Linked DNA regions of Actinoplanes lobatus. The protein of the gene in region 2 interacts with the protein of the main gene of each other region in a pairwise test. Links are inferred from orthologs where the notes say so. Each region holds a gene or a part of one and is shown on either strand. Other genes may lie near its edges.

What was found.
Region 1: the proteins of ligA (region 2) and leuS interact in binary tests that used the Escherichia coli proteins (3 or more experiments, as listed by UniProt). The link is inferred for Actinoplanes lobatus from one-to-one orthologs.

What each region holds. Positions count from the first base shown.
Region 1 is NZ_JACHNC010000001.1:3,861,786-3,872,145, forward strand. The notes cover bases 7,033-10,360. They hold leuS (leucine--tRNA ligase), read left to right. Parts: upstream 7,033-7,358; coding sequence 7,359-10,160; downstream 10,161-10,360. Other genes in these bases: aroA (3-phosphoshikimate 1-carboxyvinyltransferase), read left to right, coding at 10,226-10,360. Outside these bases: BJ964_RS18165 (DUF3040 domain-containing protein), read left to right, coding at 87-476; BJ964_RS18170 (hypothetical protein), read right to left, coding at 1,172-1,351; BJ964_RS18175 (transglutaminase TgpA family protein), read right to left, coding at 2,141-4,591; BJ964_RS18180 (DUF58 domain-containing protein), read right to left, coding at 4,588-5,886; BJ964_RS18185 (AAA family ATPase), read right to left, coding at 5,889-6,923.
Region 2 is NZ_JACHNC010000001.1:1,111,710-1,121,757, forward strand. The notes cover bases 3,643-6,658. They hold ligA (NAD-dependent DNA ligase LigA), read right to left. Parts: upstream 6,259-6,658; coding sequence 4,027-6,258; downstream 3,643-4,026. Other genes in these bases: BJ964_RS04875 (putative bifunctional diguanylate cyclase/phosphodiesterase), read right to left, coding at 3,643-3,901; BJ964_RS04885 (methionine synthase), read right to left, coding at 6,255-6,658. Outside these bases: Asp-tRNA(Asn)/Glu-tRNA(Gln) amidotransferase subunit GatB, read right to left, coding at 1-89; Asp-tRNA(Asn)/Glu-tRNA(Gln) amidotransferase subunit GatA, read right to left, coding at 103-1,566; Asp-tRNA(Asn)/Glu-tRNA(Gln) amidotransferase subunit GatC, read right to left, coding at 1,569-1,868; more of BJ964_RS04875, read right to left, coding at 1,841-3,642; more of BJ964_RS04885, read right to left, coding at 6,659-7,250; tRNA 2-thiouridine(34) synthase MnmA, read right to left, coding at 7,243-8,331; BJ964_RS04895 (cysteine desulfurase family protein), read right to left, coding at 8,341-9,516. UniProt on the Escherichia coli protein: DNA ligase that catalyzes the formation of phosphodiester linkages between 5'-phosphoryl and 3'-hydroxyl groups in double-stranded DNA using NAD as a coenzyme and as the energy source for the reaction.

The DNA.
Region 1 (10,360 bases), 2.8 Mb from region 2 along the record:
AGGCAGCCGACGGCTGTCCCGCATCATCACATCTGCACCACCCCGACCCCGCCGCGGGGCCGGACATGCGCCCGGGGAGGAATGCCGTGCCGCTCTCGGAGCACGAGCAGCGGCTGTTCGATCAGATCGAGCGGTCGCTTGCCGAGGACCCCAAGTTCGCCTCGGCTGTGCGGGCCAGCGACCCGCGTTTCCACGCACGGCGCCGGCTCCTCATCGCCGCGTTCGTGATCGTCCTTGGTTTGGCTCTGGTCGTCTACGGGACGGTCGACCAGAACACGCCGCTCGGCGTGGCAGGTTTCGTCGTCATGCTCGGTGCCGCTGCCTTCGCGATGCAGTCGAGGCGCCGCAGCCAGGCACCCGACCTGAAATCGGTCGGGGGCACGGCGACCCGCCGCACCCGCTCGAGCCGCAAGAGCGGCGGCTTCCTGGAGCGGCTCGAGGACCGGTGGCGCCAACGCCCGGAGGGGCATCGCTGACCCACCGAGCCGGCTGGCAAGCCGGCTCCGATGACCGGCGGCCGGACATCCGGCCGCCGTCGTCATACCCGCGTCCGTGCTCATCCGGGTCCGTGCTCATCCGGGTCCGTGCTCATCCGGGTCCGTGCTCATCCGGGTCCGTGCTCATCCGGGTCCGTGCTCATCCGGGTCCGTGCTCATCCGGGTCCGTGCTCATCCGGGTCCGTGCTCATCCGGGTCCGTGCTCATCCGGGCCTGCGCTCATCCGGGCCTGCGCTCATCCGGGCCTGCGCTCATCCGGGCCTGCGCTCATCCGGGCCTGCGCTCATCCGGGCCTGCGCTCATCCGGGCCTGCGCTCATCCGCGCCCGCGCTCATCCGGGCCCGCGCTCATCCGCGCCCGCGCTCATCCGGGCCGCGCACCGCTCGCGGAAGCGGCGGGCCGTTGATGCCGCAGGGCGGGCGTCGCCCGTGCCGGATTAGAGCTTTCGCCTTCAAGGACCCAGCGTTAGCTTCCGCCTCCTTTTCCGGTACGCATTACTTTGTCCCGCCGTATCAGGGCCGTCCCGTCCAGTCGGCGCGCTCCCTTTACCCGCTCGGGCCCGTGCCGCGCCCGCCGGGCGCAGATCGCTGGCCGGGCGGGCCCGGCCAGCCGCCGCCACCCCCGTCTGCCGCCGGTCACGGCCAGGCGACCGGCTCGCCGCCCTCGGCAACCGGTCACGCCAGGCGGGTGGTTGCGGTGGTGGTCGCCAGGCATCCGGGGCGTTGCTCCCGGCCGTCACGCCGGTCGCGCCGGGTGGGTGGTTGCGGTGGTGGTCGCCAGGCATCCGGGGCGTTGCTCCCGGCCGTCACGCCGGTCGCGCCGGGTGGGTGGTTGCGGTGGTGGTCGCCAGGCATCCGGGGCGTTGCTCCCGGCCGTCACGCCGGTCGCGCCGGGCGGGTGGTTGCGGTGGTGGTCGCCAGGCATCCGGGGCGTTGCTCCCGGCCGTCACGCCGGTCGCGCCGGGCGGGTGGTTGCGGTGGTGCTTGCCATGCACCCGGGGTGGTGCTTTAGGCCGTTGCGCCGGTTGCGCCAGGTAGGGCCCGCCGGAAGGCGCTCACCGTAGCCGTGATCTTGGGTATGTGCGGGTGCGTGGTACATCCGTGCTGTTCTGGAGCCTGTTTCTCGGTTGTGGGTGGCCGCGATGTCGAGTCGCGCATTCGGAGGGCTGCGGCGTCACCCCGAGTCACCGGCGATCTTGGGCGATGATGACTGTCGGGCCGATCTTGATTCCTGGTCGCTGTCCGGCGGTCAACCATCGCCCATGATCTATTTCCGCTGGAAGACATTGGGTTATCGGATACATCCGGGAGTCTTCTTCTTGGCTGCCTACGGCCGAATCCGCAATCCCTCGTCCAGCGGACGCGTCACCCTGAGCGATCTTGGTCGATTTATCACCGTCTCGGGTGACCAATCGTTCAAGATCGCAGAGCGTCGGCATGTAAAGCGGGCGAAACGGGCATCTGTTCCCCGCGAAAGCCCCATTTCCACCTAGCGCGGCGGATGGCGGCACCTTCGCCGATTCGCCCGACCAGGCGCTTGACGTCGAACCGCAAACGCCCAAGGAGAAGGACGTGGGCCTTGACCACGAAAGATCTCCAGAGGCGCCACTCGGAGTGAGTGGCGCCTCGCGGCTGTAGTGGATCTCAGCGTGCCCGGTTCAGCAGGCGGCGTGGGTTGAAGCGGGACAGGGTCTCGCCGAGGCTGGTCATCCGTTCGGCCGCCCGGGTGGACCACTCCGCCATGCCCAGACGCCAGCTGAGCAGCACCGACGGGGGCAGGAGGAGGGCGCGCACGCGGGTCCCGGTGGGGGCGCCCTCGGCCATGCCGGAGCGGACCCGGGTGAGGGCGACCGCGAGTTCGGCGCCCTGGAGGGGGAGCCGGGCGTAGCGGGCGCGTTCCTCGGCGGTGCCCAGCAGGGTCGCCGCCTCGGCCGGGTCGCCGGTGAGGGACGACTCGCGGATCAGCCGCTGGGCGGTGATCCGGGGCGTCTCGGTCGGGTCCACCGGCACCTGGTAGTCGATCATCGAGTCGATGAGTTCGTCCCAGGCGGCGTGGGCGTCCTCGCGGGCCCGGCCGGTTTCGCTGGTCACCGTGATGTCGGTGATCCCTTCACCGCCCTCGGCGGACAGGACCGCGGGTGCCGGTGACGGCACCGTGGCGGCGTGCCGCCGGCGGCGGACCAGGATCCGGCGCAGAGCCGGGAGCAGCAGCAACGCGATGATCAGTGCGATGCCACCGGCGATCAACAGGCCGGTCCAGGAGGTTTCGTCGGCGATCGGGCCGGCCGCGCCGGTCTGGTTGCCCTCGTTCTCCGCCCGGTTGAGGCGTTCGGCCGCACCGGGGCCCGCCGACGAGTTCGTGCCGGTCGCGCCGGGGCCGGTCGAGGTGGAGGCCGCCGGGGCGGGCCGGTCCACGTCGGGCGCCCACGCCGAGCGGGCCGATCCGGTGACCGAGGCGGACGGTGTGGCGTCGAACGGCACCCAGCCGAAGCCCTGGAAGTAGACCTCGGTCCAGGCGTGCGCGTTCCGGTTGGTGATCTCGTAGGTGTTGTTGCCGATCGCCTTGCCGCGGGTGAAACCGAACGCCACCCGGGCCGGGATGTCGGCGGCGCGGACCATCCACGCCATCGCGGCCGCGTACTGCTGGCAGTAGCCGGCCTTGTTGTTCAGGAACTCGGCGACCTCCGAGGCCTTCCCGGTCGACGGCACGGACAGGCTGTACTTGAAACCCTTCTCCTGGGAGAAGGAGTCGTAGATCGCCCGGACCTTGTCGTAGTCGTTGTCCTTGCCGGCGATCAGCGCCGCCACCTTGTCCTCGACCGTCGCGTCCGGTGGCCGGGCGGTGAACGCCATCAGCGGGTCACCGGGATCGAGCGAGTCCGACTGGCGCAGCGCGGCGGCGTTGAACGTGGGCCGCAGGTACGTGATGTCGTACTGCTGCTCCTTGGTGGTGGCCCGCCCGGAGAACAGCACCTGCTGACTCGGGTCGTACGCCCAGTTGCCTTTGAGGTCGCCCACCTGCAACGCGTAGCTGTAGAGGGGCGCCATGTTCTGCTGGAGCCGGTCGGTGACCTGCACCTGGGCTTGGTACTGCGTGTACCGCGCCGCGCTGGTGGCCGCCACCTGCCGCGGATCGGGCAGGCCCTTGCTCAGCGAGTCGCCCTTCGGGGTGTCGTGGGCGAAACCGTTCTCCGTCAGCACCTCGGCGACGCCGAACCGCAGGTAGAACGGCTCCGGCTCGTCGGTTCTCACCTGGAGCAGCTTGACCGTCTCGGAGTGGTTGAGCTGCCCGCTCAGCGACGCGAACAGGTTGATCCGGCCGCCGTTGCCGTTACCCGGGCCGGTACCGATGCCCGGGCCGCTCTGTGTGATCTGGGAGAGCAGGCCGCCGCTCACGGTGGGCACGGCCAGGGGCAGCACGACGGCCGCGAGTACGCCGACCACGCCGATCCGGCGCCCGGCGGCGGCCAGCGGGGACGGCTCCCAGACGTCCACGTCCCGTCCGTCGCCGGTGAACCGGCGGCCGAAGCGGCGCACCCGGTCCACGTTGTCGGCGACCAGCAGCCACATGTACCCGATGGCGCCGATCATGAACGGCACCGCGGGCACACTGTCCAGGTAGATCGCGACCGGGATGGAGTAGATGGCCAGCATCGGCAGGCCGGCCAGGGCGGGCCGGCGGAACACCGCGGTCAGCAGGTCGACCGCGATGGCCACGACGCCGACGCCGAGCACCGTGACGAACAGCAGGCCGTCCCGGTCGGGGACGGGCACGCCGTACGACCGGGTGTCCTCGCCGGCCTGGTGGATCAGATCCATCCAGTGGCCGAAGGTGTCCGGCTGCGGGATGAAGAACTCCCCGCCGCTGGGGAAGAGCCAGGTCAGCGACAGCACGAAGGCGGCCACCATGCTCGCGGTCTGCGCCCAGGTGGGGAACCGGAAGGTCCGGGTGGCCACCGCGGCACCCTGGATCAGCAGCACCGTGAGCAGGCACTGCATCAACCAGGTCCAGTCCTTGAAGATCGACGACAGCGGCGCCGCGGCGAGCAGCGTGGCCGCGGCCGCGACGAGTCCTAGGCGACGCCGGCCGGTCATCGGATCACCCCGCTGACCGTCTCGGCCATCGCCGCGCGGTACGCGAAGCCCTGCGAGCCCCGCGCCACCGTCGGCCAGAGCGCCGCCAGGGTGTCGCCGTGCGTCACCGGGACCGACCGCCAGCCGCCGCGGACCAGGGCGAGCGACGCGGCCGCGTGCTCCCGGTCGGCCTCCTGCCGTTCCCCGTCGGCCAGCGGCACCCAGGTGGAGCTGTCCAGCGCGAACCCGATGCAGGTGGCGCCGTTGCCGCGGAGCTGGCCGAGCAGGCCCGCCTCGGCGGTGGTGAGCGCGCCGAACAGGCCGATCACCAGGCCGCCGTCGTTGCGCCGCCGGACGTGCTCGACCAGGATCGAGATGTCGCCGTTCTGTTCCGCCTTCACGTCGGCCAGGGTGTCCAGGATCAGGCTCTCGCCGCCGGCCTCGGAGGCGTCGATGTCGGTGCCGGTGCCGGTGACCAGGCGCAGTTTGTAGCCGGCCTCGCGCAGGTGCACCGCGATGCTGGCGACCGCCGACACCGCCCACTCGAAGCTGGCCGTCGGCCCCTCGCCGCGGTGCGCGTAGACCCGGGTGTCCAGCACGATCGTGGCCCGGCTCTCCCAGGGCTGCTCCTCGCGGCGGACCATCAGCTCACCGGTGCGGGCGGTGGACCGCCAGTGCACCCGGCGCAGGTCGTCGCCGCGCCTGTACTCACGGGTGGCCGCGTCGTCCTCGCCGTGCACCGCCACCGAACGGGCACGGCTGTCGCCGGTGCCCGCGTACTCCCCGGCCAGGCGGACCCGGGGCAGCGCCACCACCTGCGGGATCACGGTGAGCCGGTCCACGCTGGGGAAGGACCGGGTCAGCTCGCACAGCCCGAACGGGTCGGTGAGCCGGACGATCAGCGGGCCGATCGGGTAGCGGCCGCGGATGTCGGCGCGCACCGTGTACGCCACCGAGCTGGCCTGGTGTGCCCCGAGCTTCTCCAGCACGACGCGGGGGCGGCTGCCCAGCGCGTACGGCAGGCGGTCCTCCAGGAGCATGGTGCCGGTGGGCAGGCGGGACAGGTTCTGCAGGCGCAGGACGACCCGCGCGCTCGACCCGACCGGGGCCCGCCCCGGCTCCAGCGACCGGGTGCAGGCCAGCTTGTAGCGGCTGCGGCCGACGTACCACGCGGCGAGCAGCGGGAGGGCGGCCAGCAGCACCGCCACCCGTAGCAGGTCACGCTCGCCGAGGATGAGCGCCGAGACCGCGGCGGCGATCGCCGCGGCCAGGAACGAGCGGCCGCGCGTGGTGAGCCCCCGCAGCGCCTCCCGCATCCTCAACGCCCCCGTGACTCGTACGACGCGCGCCCGTCACGGGTGTCGTAGGGATTGCGGGCGTGCGGCAGCGGCAGCCGGTGCACGATCTCGGAGACGATGGCGTCGGTGGTCCGCCGGTTGAGCTGGGCGTCCGCGGTCGGGATGATGCGGTGCGCGAGGACCGGCACGGCCAGCGCCTGGAGATCGTCGGGGAGCACGTAGTCACGGCCCTCCAGCGCGGCCACCGCCTTGGCGGTGCGCAGCAGCTGGAGCGTGGACCGGGGCGACGCGCCGAGCCGGATCTCCGGAGCCTCCCGGGTGGCGGTGACCAGGGCGATCGCGTACTGCTGGACGGCGTCGGCGGCGTGCACCGCGCGGGCCGTCTCGATCAGCCGGCGGACCATTGCGGCGTCCGCCACGGCCCGCAGGTCGTTGAGCGGGTCGTGGTCGCCGTGGGCGCTGAGCATCGCCAGCTCGGCCCGCGGGTCGGGGTAGCCCATCGCGATCCGGGCGGTGAACCGGTCGCGCTGCGCCTCGGGGAGGGGGTAGGTGCCCTCCATCTCGATCGGGTTCTGCGTCGCGACCACCATGAACGGCGCCTGGAGCTCGTAGGTGGTGCCGTCGACGGTGACCTGCCGCTCCTCCATGCACTCCAGGAGGGCGGACTGGGTCTTCGGCGAGGCCCGGTTGATCTCGTCGCCGACCACCAGGTTGGCGAAGACCGCGCCCGGCTTGAACTCGAAGTCCCGCGTCTCCTGGTTGTAGACGCTGACCCCGGTCACGTCGCTGGGCAGCAGGTCGGGCGTGAACTGGATGCGCCGCACCGAACAGTCGATCGAGCGGGCCAGGGCCTTGGCGAGCTTGGTCTTGCCGACGCCCGGCACGTCCTCGATCAGCAGGTGGCCCTCGGCGATCAGGACCGCGAGTGCCAGTCGGACCGTCGCGCTCTTGCCCTCGATGACCTGTTCGATGTTGGCCATGATGGCTTGCGTCGCGACGCGGAACTCGGCGCTCGTCAGCGGGCCTGACGGCTCACCCCAGGTCGGCGTTGTCACGGGCCTCCTCCAAATACGTGTCTACCCCCGTTAGGCGGAGATCACCCACCGTCAAGGGGCACCGTAAGGTCGCGGGCGCCCAGCGGCCGTGGGCCCCGGCGCTCGCCACCCGTCCCCACAGGTTATCCCCGTACAACCGCATCGCCGAAAGGCCTGATCGTGACCCTGTTGATATCGGTTTTCGGGGGATACCGGACGAACGCGTGTCATCCGCCGTCCCAGGCCGGTCGCCTGTGGACAGCCGGGAGTATTTCACGCGCCCGCCATACCGGTCGCCGTCCGTGACGGGGGAGGGGTATCATGCACGCATGGCTCGGTCTTTCCTGCTCCTTAGCCGGCCGTGCTGATCCGTTAGTCGGACCAGGCACGGCTACCCCTCCTGTGCGAGGGGCTTTTTTATGCCCTCTTTCCGAAAAAAGACGAGACGTAGACGAGATGGTGAAGATGAGCGAGACCGAGACCCCACCGTTCCGCTATACCGCCGCGATGGCCGGCGAGATCGAGCTGCGCTGGCAGGACCACTGGGCCGAGAAGGGTACGTTCCACGCGCCCAACCCGGCCGGTGAGCTGGCTGATCCCACGCACCCCCGAGCGGGTGCGCCCAAGCTGCACGTCCAGGACATGTTCCCGTACCCGTCCGGCGCCGGCCTGCACGTCGGCCACCCGCTGGGCTACATCGGCACCGACTGCTACACCCGCTACCAGCGGATGGCCGGCTTCAACGTGCTGCACCCGATGGGCTTCGACGCGTTCGGCCTGCCCGCCGAGCAGTACGCGGTGCAGACCGGCACCCACCCGGCGGTCACCACGGCGGCGAACGTCGAGCGGTACCGGCAGCAGCTGCGCCGGCTGGGTCTGGCGTACGACGACCGCCGCTCCTTCTCGACCACCGACCCGGAGTACTACCGCTGGACCCAGTGGATCTTCCTGCAGGTCTTCAACTCCTGGTTCGACCCGTCGGTGCAGAAGGCCCGCCCGATCAGCGAGCTGATCGCCGCGTACGAGGCCGGCGAGCGCGGCCCGGAGTGGGCCGGCCTGTCCGCGGCCGAGAAGCGCAAGGTCATCGACGGCCACCGCCTGGCGTACGTCTCCGAGGCCCCGGTCAACTGGTGCCCGGGCCTGGGCACCGTGCTGGCCAACGAGGAGGTCACCCCGGAGGGCCGCTCCGAGCGCGGCAACTTCCCGGTGTTCCAGCGCAGCCTGAAGCAGTGGATGATGCGGATCACCGCCTACGGTGACCGCCTGGTCGAGGACCTGGACACGCTGGACTGGCCGGAGCCGGTCAAGCTGATGCAGCGCAACTGGATCGGCCGGTCGCGTGGCGCCCACGTCGACTTCCCGGTCGAGGGCGGCGTCATCAAGGTCTTCACGACCCGCCCGGACACCCTGTTCGGCGCCACCTACATGGTGCTGGCCCCGGAGCACGAGCTGGTCGAGAAGATCACGCCCGCGGCCTGGCCGGACGGGACGCACGCGGTCTGGACGGGCGGTCACGAGAGCCCCGCGAAAGCGATCGCCGCCTATCAGAGAACCGCGGCCGCGAAGACCGACGAGGAGCGGACCGCCGACGGCAAGGTCAAGACCGGCGTCTTCACCGGCGCCTACGCGACCAACCCGGTCAACGGCGCCCAGGTCCCGGTCTTCATCGCCGACTACGTGCTGGCCGGTTACGGCACCGGCGCGATCATGGCGGTGCCCGGCCAGGACGAGCGGGACTGGGCCTTCGCCGAGGTCTTCGAACTGCCCATCATCCGTACGGTGAAGGCTCCTGAAGGTTTTGAAGGGGCTTTCACCGGCGACGGACCGGCGATCAACAGCGACTGGCTGGACGGCAAGGAGGTCGCCGAGGCCAAGGCCGCCATGATCGAGTGGCTGGAGGCGAACGGCAAGGGCCGTGGCGCCACCACCTACCGGCTGCGGGACTGGCTGTTCAGCCGGCAGCGCTACTGGGGCGAGCCGTTCCCGATCGTCTACGACGAGACCGGCCTGCCGATCGCGCTGCCCGAGTCGATGCTGCCGGTAATCCTGCCGGACACCGACGACTTCTCGCCGCGGACCTTCGACGCGGACGACGCGGACACCGAGCCGGAGACGCCGCTGTCCCGGATCAAGGAGTGGGTGCAGGTCGAGCTGGACCTGGGTGACGGCCCGAAGACCTACACCCGCGAGACCAACACGATGCCGCAGTGGGCCGGTTCCTGCTGGTACGAGCTGCGATACCTGGACCCGCACAACGACAAAGTGCTGGTCGACCCGGAGAACGAGGCCTACTGGATGGGCCCGCGCTCGGAAGGCGACGCGGGCGGTGTCGACCTGTACGTCGGCGGTGTCGAACATGCGGTTCTGCACCTGCTGTACGCGCGCTTCTGGCACAAGGTGCTGTTCGACCTGGGTCACGTCTCGTCGTTCGAGCCGTTCAAGAAGCTGTTCAACCAGGGCTACATCCAGGCGTACGCGTTCCGGGACGCCCGCGGGATGATCGTGCCGGCCGACGACGTGGTCGAGCGCGACGGCAAGTGGTACCTGGGCGAGCAGGAGGTGTACCGCGAGTACGGAAAGATGGGCAAGGGCCTGAAGAACGTCGTCACCCCCGACGACATGTGCGAGCAGTACGGCGCCGACACGTTCCGGGTGTACGAGATGGCGATGGGCCCGCTGGACGTGTCCCGCCCGTGGGAGACCCGCGCCGTCGTCGGCTCGCAGCGCTTCCTGCAGCGTGCCTGGCGTCTGGTGGTCGACGAGGAGACCGGCGCCGTCCGGGTGACCGGCGAGCCGCTGGACCCGAAGACCCGCAAGGTCCTGCACAAGGTCATCGCCGGCGTCCGCGAGGACATGGAGGAGCTGCGGTTCAACACCGCGATCGCCAAGCTGATCGAGCTGACGAACGCGCTGACCCCGCTGCCGGTCGCCTCCCGCGAGGCGGTCGAGCCGCTGGTGCTGATGCTGTCCCCGTTCGCCCCGCACATGGCCGAGGAGCTGTGGAGCAAGCTGGGCCACGACGGCTCGCTGGCGTACGCCGACTTCCCGGTCGCCGACCCGGCCCAGCTGGTCGCCGACGCGATCACCTACCCGGTGCAGGTCAACGGCAAGGTCCGCGGCCGCGTCGAGGTCTCCCCGGAGACCGGCGAGGACGAGGTCCGCGCCGCCGCGCTGGCCGCGGTCGCCGAGGCGCTGGGCGGCAAGGAGCCGAAGAAGGTCATCGTGGTCAAGGGACGCCTGGTCAGCGTCGTCGTCTGACCACTGGGTGGACACGGCCCGTCGCGGTACGCCGCGGCGGGCCGTCGCCTGTTTGGATGGGCGGTATGTCTGACGTTCTCGCCGTCGCCCCGCTCACCAGGCCCGTCGACGCGACCGTCCGGCCGCCCGGCTCCAAGAGCATCACCAACCGGGCGCTGCTCTGCGCGGCGCTCGCCGACGGCACGTCCACCCTCTCCGGG
Region 2 (10,048 bases):
CAGAACATCTTGGTCGCGGTGCCCAGCTCGACGTGGGTCTCCAGGCCGATGACCGGCTCGTACCGGGTGAGGATCTCTTCGTAGGTCATCTCTGCTCCCTCCTCACAGGGCCGGCGGGGTGAACGTGCCGACGGCGGATTCGAGCGCGGCGGCGACCCGGTACATCCGGTCGTCGGCCAGCGTCGGGGCCATGATCTGGAAGCCGACCGGCAGGCCCTCGGAGAGCCCGCACGGGACCGAGATGGCCGGTCCGCCGTACAGGTTCGTCGGGATCGTGAAGAGGTCGGCGAGGTACATCTGGTACGGGTCGGAGGTCCGGGATCCGAACGGGAACGCCACGAACGGGGTGGTCGGCGAGACCAGCACGTCCACCTTCTCGAACGCGGACTGGAAGTCCCGGGTGATCAGGGTGCGGACCTTCTGCGCCTGGCCGTAGTAGGCGTCGTAGTAGCCGCTGGACAGGGCGTAGGTGCCGATGATGATCCGGCGCTTCACCTCGGGGCCGAAGCCGGCCTCCCGGGTCAGCGACATGACCTCCTCGAGCGAGCGGTTGCCGTCGTCGCCGGCGCGCAGACCGTACCGGACACCGTCGAAGCGGGCCAGGTTGGAGGAGCACTCGCTGGGGGCGATCAGGTAGTAGGCCGGCAGCGCGTACTCGAAGTGCGGGCAGGACACCTCGACGACCTCGGCGCCCAGCTTGACCAGCTTCTGAAGTGACTCCTGGAACGCGGCGGTCACGCCGGGCTCGGAGCCGTCGCCGGCGAACTCCTTGACGATGCCGAGCTTCACCCCGGTCAGGTCACCGGTCGCGCCGAGGCGGGCGGCCGCCACCACGTCCGGCACCGGCTGCGGGATCGAGGTGGAGTCCCGCGGGTCGTGGCCGGCGATCACCGCGTGCAGCAGGGCGGTGTCCTCGACGGTCCGGGCGCAGGGGCCGGGCGTGTCCAGCGAGGAGGAGAAGGCGATCAGGCCGTACCGGGAGGTGCCGCCGTAGGTGGGCTTCGCGCCCACCGTGCCGGTGACCGCGCCGGGCTGGCGGATCGAGCCGCCGGTGTCGGTGCCGATCGCGAGCGGGGCCTCGTAGGCGGCGAGCGCGGCGGCCGAGCCACCACCCGAGCCGCCCGGGATCCGGCCCAGGTCCCACGGGTTGTTGGTCGGGCCGTACGCGCTGTACTCCGTGGAGGAGCCCATCGCGAACTCGTCCATGTTGGTCTTGCCGAGGATCGGCATGCCGGCCTTCTTGAGCCGCTCGACGATGGTCGCGTCGTACGGCGGCTTCCATCCTTCGAGGATCTTCGAGGCGGCGGTGGTCGGGACGCCCTTGGTGGTCACCACGTCCTTGACGGCGATCGGCACGCCGGCCAGCGGGCCGGTGATCTCCCCGCGGTCGACGGCGGCGGCCGCTTCGAGGGCGCCGGCCCGGTCGACGTGCAGGAAGGCGTGCACCCGGTCGTCGACGGCGGCGATCCGGTCGAGGTGCGCGGTGGCGACCTCGACGGCGGAGACCTCCTTCGTGGAGATCAACTTAGCGAGATCAAAAGCGGAGAGCCTGGTCAGGTCGGTCACGATCAGTCCTCCTCGTCCAGGATGCGCGGCACCCGGAAACGGCTCTCGTACGCGTCCGGAGCGCCGGACAGCGCCGCGTCCTGCGTGAGGCTCGCCGTGGGGACGTCCTCGCGGTACACGTTGGTCAGCGGCACCGAGTGGGAGGTCGGCGGGATGTCCTCCGCGGCCACCTCACCGACCCGCGCGACCGACTGCAGGATCACGTCGAGCTGCCCCGCGAATCGATCGAGCTCTTCTTCGGTCACGGCGAGCCGCGACAGGCGCGCCAGGTGCGCTACCTCTTCGCGGGAGATGGCGGCCATCCTGCCCCCTCATCGTTTGACGGTTTAACTGCCGGGCCTGAGTCTATTTCGCCGCGATTCCCGGGCTTGACCGGGCGGTACCGCCGGCGCCACGCGGCAAGATCGGCGGCCGGCATGGGACGGGCGTGGAACCAGCCCTGCGCCATGTGGCAGCCGGCGGCCGCGAGCATCCGCCAGGTGGCCTCGTCCTCCACGCCCTCGGCGACGGCGCGCAGCCCCAGCGAGTCGGCCAGGCCGATCACCGAGCGGACGATCGCGGCGTCGCCCCGGTCGGTGGTCATGCCCAGCACGAACGAGCGATCGATCTTCACCTCGGCGAGTGGCAACCGCCGAAGATGCTGCAACGACGAGTAGCCGGTGCCGAAGTCGTCCAGCGAGATGCCCACGCCCATCCGGCTGAGCCGGGTGGTGGTCTCCAGGACCCGGTGCGGGTCGGCCATCAGCGCGCTCTCGGTGATCTCCAACTGCAGAAGATCAGCGGGTACGCCGTACCGGCCGAGCAGCGCGCCCACCCGGTCCGCGATGTCCCCGGCGTGCAGGTCGCGGGCGCTGACGTTGACCGCGGCCCGCAGCGGCACACGGTCCCGCCGCCAGGCCGCGAGCTGGGCCACCACCTCCTCCAGCACACGTGCGGTGAGCAGCCGCATCACCGGGGTCGGCTCGGCCGCGCGGAGCAGCTCCTCCGGGCCGACCGTGCCGCGCCGCGGATGCCGCCAGCGCAGCAGCGCCTCCACGCCGACCACCTCGCCGGTCGCGATGGCGACCTGCGGCTGGTAGTAGAGGACTATCCCGTCGTCGGGCGGGTCCCGGCGCAGCGCGGTGCGCAGGTCGGCGACCAGGGTGAGCTTGTCGGGGGTGTGCTCGGCCACGTCCGGCCCGTGCACGGCGACCTGGTCACCGCGCTCTTTCGCCTCGTACATGGCCGACTCGGCCTCGCGCAGCAGGGTGCTGTCGTCGCGGCGGCCGGATTGCAGTGCTATCCCGATCGAGGCGCTCAGCTCGACCGGGGTGCCGTCCAGCGGGAACGGGCGGCTCAGCTCGTCGGTCAGGTGCTGGGCGATGCGCCGGGCCGAGGCCGGGTCCTCGACCCGGGTGGCGAGCACCGCGAACTCGTCGCCGCCGAGCCGGACCACCAGGTCGTGGGTGGGCACCGCGGCGGTCAGCCGGTCGGCGACCCGGGTCAGCAGCCGGTCCCCGGCGCCGTGGCCGAGGGCGTCGTTGACCGTGCGGAACCGGTCCAGGTCGATCAGGAGCAGGGCGCGGCGCCGGTGCGGGTCGCGTTCGGCCATCGCGGCCTGGAGGCCACGCCGGTTGGGCAGGCCGGTCAGCGGGTCGAAGCGGGTGGCCCGCTCGAACTCGCCGGCCCAGCGGACCATCCGGTGCACGGCGTGCAGCGCCAGCAGGGCCAGCGGCAGCAGCGCCGGGCTGACCCGGGCCGCGACCAGCACCACCGGGCCGAGCAGCAGCAGGGCCGCGGTGGCGAACAGGTCGGCGTGGCCGCGGCGGCGCCGGCGTGGCGGGACGTCCGAGGTCAGCGCCCGGGCCAGGGCGGCCACCGAGTACCGGGCGAGCATCCAGGTGACGGCGGCCACGCAGATCAGCACCGCCGCCCACCAGCCCGGGCTGTCGTCGACACGCAGCGACGCCAGGTGGGCGACGGCCGACGCGGCGAGCAGCGCCGCAGCGTGCTGCACGGTCAGGTGCAGGGTACGCCGGGGCGAATGCCGCATCCGGGCGCCCGCCACCGCCACCGCCACCGTCTGCACGGCCACCGCCGGCAGCGCTCCCCAGGCGAGGGCGATGCCGAAGGTGAAGCAGATCGACGGCAGGATCACCGAGCTGGCGCGGCGGCCGGGCACCACGTACGGCCGGACGTCCACCAGAACGGCCAGCACCGCCATGGTCCAGAAGGCCGGTGTCAGGCCGCCGCTCGCCCAGATCAACGGGACGGCGGCCACCACGGCCGGCACGGTGGTGACAAGCACGGCACGGCGGTGGTCCGGACCGGCCAACCGTGGGCGAGCGGCATCCATGCGACCTCCACGATGGCCTCGATCACCGATCGCCTACACCATAGATCCATATGGCGCTTTTTGTCCGAAAGCGCCTAAACGTTGTTAGCCGTCGGATAGCTCTCAGACGTGCGATCCGTCGGGATTCACCCTTCCGGGGTGGTCTCGGCCACCGCCCTGGCCGCCTCCGGACCGTCCGCCAGCAGGACCCCGAACCCCGCCTCGTCGAGCACCGGCACCTTGAGGGCGAGCGCCTTGTCGTACTTGCTGCCCGGGTTGTCGCCGACCACCACGAACCCGGTCTTCTTCGACACCGAGCCGGTCACCTTGCCGCCCCGGGTGGTGATCTCCTCGGCCGCCTTGTCGCGGGTGTAGCCGGCCAGGGTGCCGGTGACCACGACGGTCACGCCGTCCAGCGTGCGGGGGCCGGTCTCCACCCGCTCGTCGGCCATCCGCACGCCCGCGGCCCGCCACTTCCCGACGATCTCCCGGTGCCAGTCGACGGCGAACCACTCGCGCAGGCTCTCGGCGATGATCGGGCCGACGCCGTCCACCTCGGCCAGCGGGTCGACGACCTTGACGGTCCGTTTGACCACCGCCTTCCCGGCCGTCGCCGGGCTCTCCGCGCCCTCGGCCTCGTCCGGCTCCTCCGCGACCACCGGCACCAGCGCCTCGACCTCGGGCAGCGCCGCCGTCCGCGCGACGATCTCCTCGATCGCCTCCATCGCCTGGTACTCCAGGGCGAGCGCCTCCGCCGCCGTCGGCCCGACATGCCGGATCGAGAGCGCCCGCACGATCCGGGCGAGCGGCCGCCCCTTCGCCTCGGCCAGGCTCAGCAGCATCTTCTCCGCGTTCGCCCCGAGTGTTCCGTCCTTCTTCACGAAGAACGGCGCCCGGAGCAGGTCGTCTGCGGTCAGCGTGAACAGATCGCCCTCGTCGAACAGCACACCCGAATCGATCAGCGCGCGCGCCGACTTCTCCCCCAGCACGTCGATGTCCAGAACGTTGCGCTGCCCGATGTAGGTCAGCCGTTCCCGCCGCTGCCCCACACAGAACCGCGAGTTCGGGCACCGGATGTCGATGTCACCCTCTTTCGCCGGGGCCAGCGGCGTCCCGCAGTCGGGGCACTCGGTCGGCATCACGAACGCCCGCGCGTCCGCCGGCCGCAGCTCCAGCAGCGGCCCGAGGATCTCCGGGATGACGTCACCGGCCTTGCGCAGCACCACGGTGTCGCCGATCAGCACGCCCTTGCGGGCCACCTCCTGCGCGTTGTGCAGGGTGGCGAACTCGACCTCCGAACCGGCCACCACCACCGGTTCCACCACCGCCTGGGGCGTGACCCGGCCGGTGCGGCCCACATTGACCCGGATGTCGAGCAGCTTGGTGGTGACCTCCTCCGGCGGGTACTTGAAAGCGATCGCCCACCGGGGCGCGCGGCTGGTCGACCCGAGCCGCCCCTGGATGGCGACCTCGTCGACCTTCACCACCACACCGTCGATGTCGTGCTCGACGTCGTGCCGGTGCTTGCCGTAGAACTCGATGAACTCGCGCACCCCGGCCAGGTCGTCGACCAGCTTCCACCGCTCGCTGACCGGCAGGCCCCACGCCTTCATCGCCGCATAGGCCGCCGACTGCGACTCCGGGAGGAACCCCTCCCGCGCGCCCAGCCCGTGCACCACCATGCCGAGCCCGCGCGACCCGGTGACCCGTGGATCCTTCTGCCGCAGGCTGCCGGAAGCGGCGTTACGGGGATTCATGTACGTCGGTTTACCCTGCTCCACCAGCATCGCGTTGAGCGCCGCGAACGCCTCGGCCGGGAAGTAGATCTCGCCGCGCACCTCGACCAGGCCGGGCACGTCGTCACCGGTCAGCCGCTCCGGGATGTCCCCGATGGTCCGCACGTTGGGGGTCACGTCGTCGCCGACCCGCCCGGTGCCACGGGTGGCGGCGCGGACCAGAACACCCTTCTCGTACGTCAGGTTGATCGCCAGACCGTCGATCTTGAGTTCGCACAGGAACCGCACCGGGCCGCCGGCGTCCCGCACCGCGCGCTCGGCCCACGCCGTCAGCTCGTCGAGGTTGAACACGTTGTCCAGCGACATCATCCGCTCGGCGTGCTCGACCTTGGGGAAGTCTCCGGTCGTCGTACCGCCGACCGTCTGGGTCGGCGACTCGGGGGTGCGCAGCTCCGGGAACTCCGCCTCCAGCGCCTCCAGCTCGCGCAGCAACAGGTCGAACTCCGCGTCCGACACCGTCGGCGCGTCGAGCTGGTAATAGCGGTGCTGGTGCTCGCGGATCTCGTCGGCCAGCTCGGCATGCCGGGAAGATGCCTCTGGGGTAGCCACTGAACCGAACCTCCGTCTAAGAAATACGATCAAACCTCGGCGATCCGACGGCCCGCCTCGGCACACGCCTTGAGCAACGCGCGGGCGTAGCCCATCGGCGCGCCGGCCAGCCCGCAGGCCGGGGTGATCACGACCTGCCCGGGCAGCCGGGCGGCCGGGAAGCCGAGCCGCTGCCAGAGGGTCCGCACCCGGTCGGCGATCTGTTTCGACTCCGGACGGCGGCCGGCGACCGCACGGGTCGGCGCCGCCCCGGCGAAGATCCCCAGCCCCGCCTCGATCGCCTCGCCGAGCGGGTCCAGATCCTTGAACAGCGACAGGTCGAAGGCGACCGCGGCGGCCCGGGCGTCCCGGATCACCTGCAACGGCACCTCGGGCGCGCAGCAGTGCACGATCACCGGGGTGTCGACCGCCTCGACCACGGTGCGCAGACGCGACGCGGCGTCCGGTCCGTCCACCTTCCGGTAGGCGCTGAGCCCGCTCTCGGTCGGCACCTGCCCGGCCAGCACGGTGGGCAGCGACGGCTCGTCGAGCTGGAGCAGCACGGTCGCCCCGGGCACCCGCTTGCGCACGTCGGCCACGTGCCGGCGCAGCCCCTCGGCCAGCGAGGCGGTCAGATCCCGGACCGCGCCCGGGTCCCGCAGCATCCGCCCGCCGATCGGCAGGTCCAGGTTCGCGGCCAGGGTCCACGGCCCGGCGGCCTGGATCTTCAGCGGGCCGGAGTATCCGTCGGCCTGCTCGGTGAGCTGGTCCAGATCGCGTTCCAGCAGATCCGCGGTCCGCCGCAGGTCCGTGCCCGGCCGCGAGGCGATCTGCCAGCGGCCGGCGTAGACCTGCACCGGCAGCTCGACGAGGAACCCGGCGGTCCGGCCGATCATGTCGGCGCCCGGGCCGCGCTCGGGCAGCTCGGGCAGGTGCGGCAGGCCGGGCAGCTCACCCAGCACGATCCGCTGGGCCTCGGCGATGTCGGTGCCGGGCAGCGAGCCGATGCCGGTGGCGGCACCCGCGCCCCAGGGGAACTCAGGCATGCGACGACACCCGGGAACCGGCCGTGATCGTCGCCGAGCCGAGCACGATGTCCCCCTCGGGATCCGGCTGGTAGGCGACGATCGCCTGACCTGCGGCGACGCCTCGCGCCGGTGATTTCAAAGCAGCGACCAGGGCATCGGAGGCGACCGACACCGAAGCCGGGACCACCTCGCCGTGCGCCCGCAGCTGAACCTCGCAATCCAGCCGGGTGTCCGCGCCGTGCCAGATCGGCCGATCGGCGGTGACCACGTCGACCTCAAGATCCTCACGCGGGCCGACGGTCACCGTGTTGGTCACCGGGGTGATCGACAGCACGTAGCGCGGGCGGCCGTCGGCGGCGGGAACCCGCAGGTCGAGGCCCTTGCGCTGGCCGATGGTGAACCCGTACGCCCCGTTGTGGGTGCCCAGCCGCTCGCCGGTGCGCCCGTCCACGATGTCGCCGGGCGCCGACCCGAGGCGGCCCTCCAGGAACCCGCGGGTGTCACCGTCGGCGATGAAGCAGATGTCGTGCGAATCCGGCTTGTCGGCCACGGCCAGCCCACGCTCGGCGGCCTCGGCCCGGACCCGCTCCTTCGTCGAGTCGCCGAGCGGGAAGATCGCCCGGTCGAGCTGGGCCCGGGTCAGGACGGCCAGCACGTACGACTGGTCCTTGGCCAGGTCGACACTGCGCCGCAGCAGGCCGTCAGCGCCCAGGCGGGCGTGGTGGCCGGTGACCACCGCGTCGAAGCCCAGGGCCACCGCCCGGTCCAGCACCGCCGCGAACTTGATCTTCTCGTTGCAGCGCAGGCAGGGATTCGGGGTACGGCCGGCCGCGTACTCGTTCACGAAGTCGTCGACGACGCTGTCGTGGAACTCCTCGGCCATGTCCCACACGTAGAACGGGATGCCGATCACATCGGCGGCCCGGCGGGCATCCCGCGAGTCCTCCAGGGTGCAGCAGCCGCGCGCCCCGGTCCGGAACGTCTGGGGGTTACGGGCGAGCGCGAGGTGCACGCCGGTGACATCATGGCCGGCGTCACGGGCGCGCGCGGCGGCGACCGCCGAATCGACACCGCCCGACATGGCTGCGAGAACACGCATGTTCCCAGCCTATCTGGACGTCTTCCAGGCCCCCGCCCGGCGGGCGCGTTCCACCGCGCCCGGCAGCGCCGCGAGCAGCGCGTCCACATCCGCCTTCGTGCTGTCGTGCCCCAGGCTGAACCGCAGCGACGAGCGGGCCCGCGGATCGTCGGCGCCCATCGCCAGCAGCACGTGACTGGGCTGGGCCACGCCGGCCGAACACGCCGAACCGGTCGAGCAGTAGATGCCCTGCGCGTCCAGGAGCAGCAGCAGCGCGTCGCCCTCGCAGCCCGGGAAGGAGAAGTGGGCGTTGCCCGGCAGCCGGTCGGCCGGGTCGCCGTTGTAGATCGCGTCCGGGATCGCCGCGCACACCCGCTCCACCAGGTCGTCACGCAGCGCCGCCACCCGGATGACGTGCTCCTCCCGGCTGGCGACCGCGGCCTCCACGGCAGTGGCGAACGCCACCACGCCCGGGGTGTCCAGGGTCCCGGATCGCACGTCCCGCTCCTGGCCGCCGCCGTGCAACAACGGCGTGCAGGTCACGTCCCGGCCCAGCAGCAGCGCGCCGACACCGACCGGACCGCCCACCTTGTGCCCGGTGAGCGTGAGCGCCGAGGCGCCGCTCGCCGCGAAGTCCACCGGCACCTGCCCGACCGCCTGCACCGCGTCGGTGTGGAACGGGATCCCGGCGGCCGCGGCCAGCGCCGCCAGCGCCGCGACCGGCTGCACCGTGCCGACCTCGTTGTTCGCCCACTGCACGCTGACCACGGCGATCTCGCTGCCGTGCGCCCGCACCAGCTCGGCGAACGCCTCCGCGTCCACCCGCCCGGCCGCGTCCACCGGTTGCAGCGCCGTCTTGGCGCCCTCGTGCTGCCCCAGCCAGTCGACCGCGTCCAGCACGGCGTGATGCTCGACGGCCGAGGCCACCACGCGGCGCATGCGCTGATCGGCGTCCCGCCGGGCCCAGAAGATCCCCTTGACCGCGAGGTTGTCCGCCTCGGTCCCGCCACCCGTGAAGATCACCTCGGACGGCCGGGCCCCCAGCGCCGCCGCGATCCGCTCCCGCGACTCCTCGACCAGGCGCCGGGCTCCACGACCCGCCGCATGCAGCGAAGACGGGTTTCCAAGCTCACGCGCCGCGGCGACATAGGCGTCGAGCGCGGCAGGCAGCATCGGCGTGGTCGCCGCATGATCCAGGTAGGCCATCACCCCCAGCTTAGGCCGTCCTCCCGTCACCGCCCCCGCCCGAGTCCTCCCAAGATCAAAATCACTGCCCCGCTCCGGTACGCCCCTCGCCGCCCCCGACCACACCCCGACCGTCCCGCCTCTTCCCGGCGACCTCAGCGGCCCTCCCGCCCGTGCCGCCCGCGCCGGGCTGAGATCGGTGGTCCGGCTGCCTCCCAGAGCCCTCTCAACCGCACCAGAACAGCCCCAGAGCCAGCCGCAAAGATCCGCGACTCGCCCGCACCACGAAACGGTCACCCCAAGCCGGACGGCGGCGCGCAAAACGTCCCCCGCCAAACGCCGCCGGTGTCGAGACAACGAAACGGTCACCCCAAGCCGGACGGCGGCGCGCTAAACGTCCCCGCAAAACGCCGCCGGTGTCGAGGCAGATGATTTGCCGACGCCAGCGGGTTTTGCTGGCGGCGGGAAATCACCTGCCTCGACACCGGTTACAAGGCGTTTTGCCGCGGAGCGAAGCGGAGCAATCAGGCACAGTGCCGCGGAGCGAAGCTAG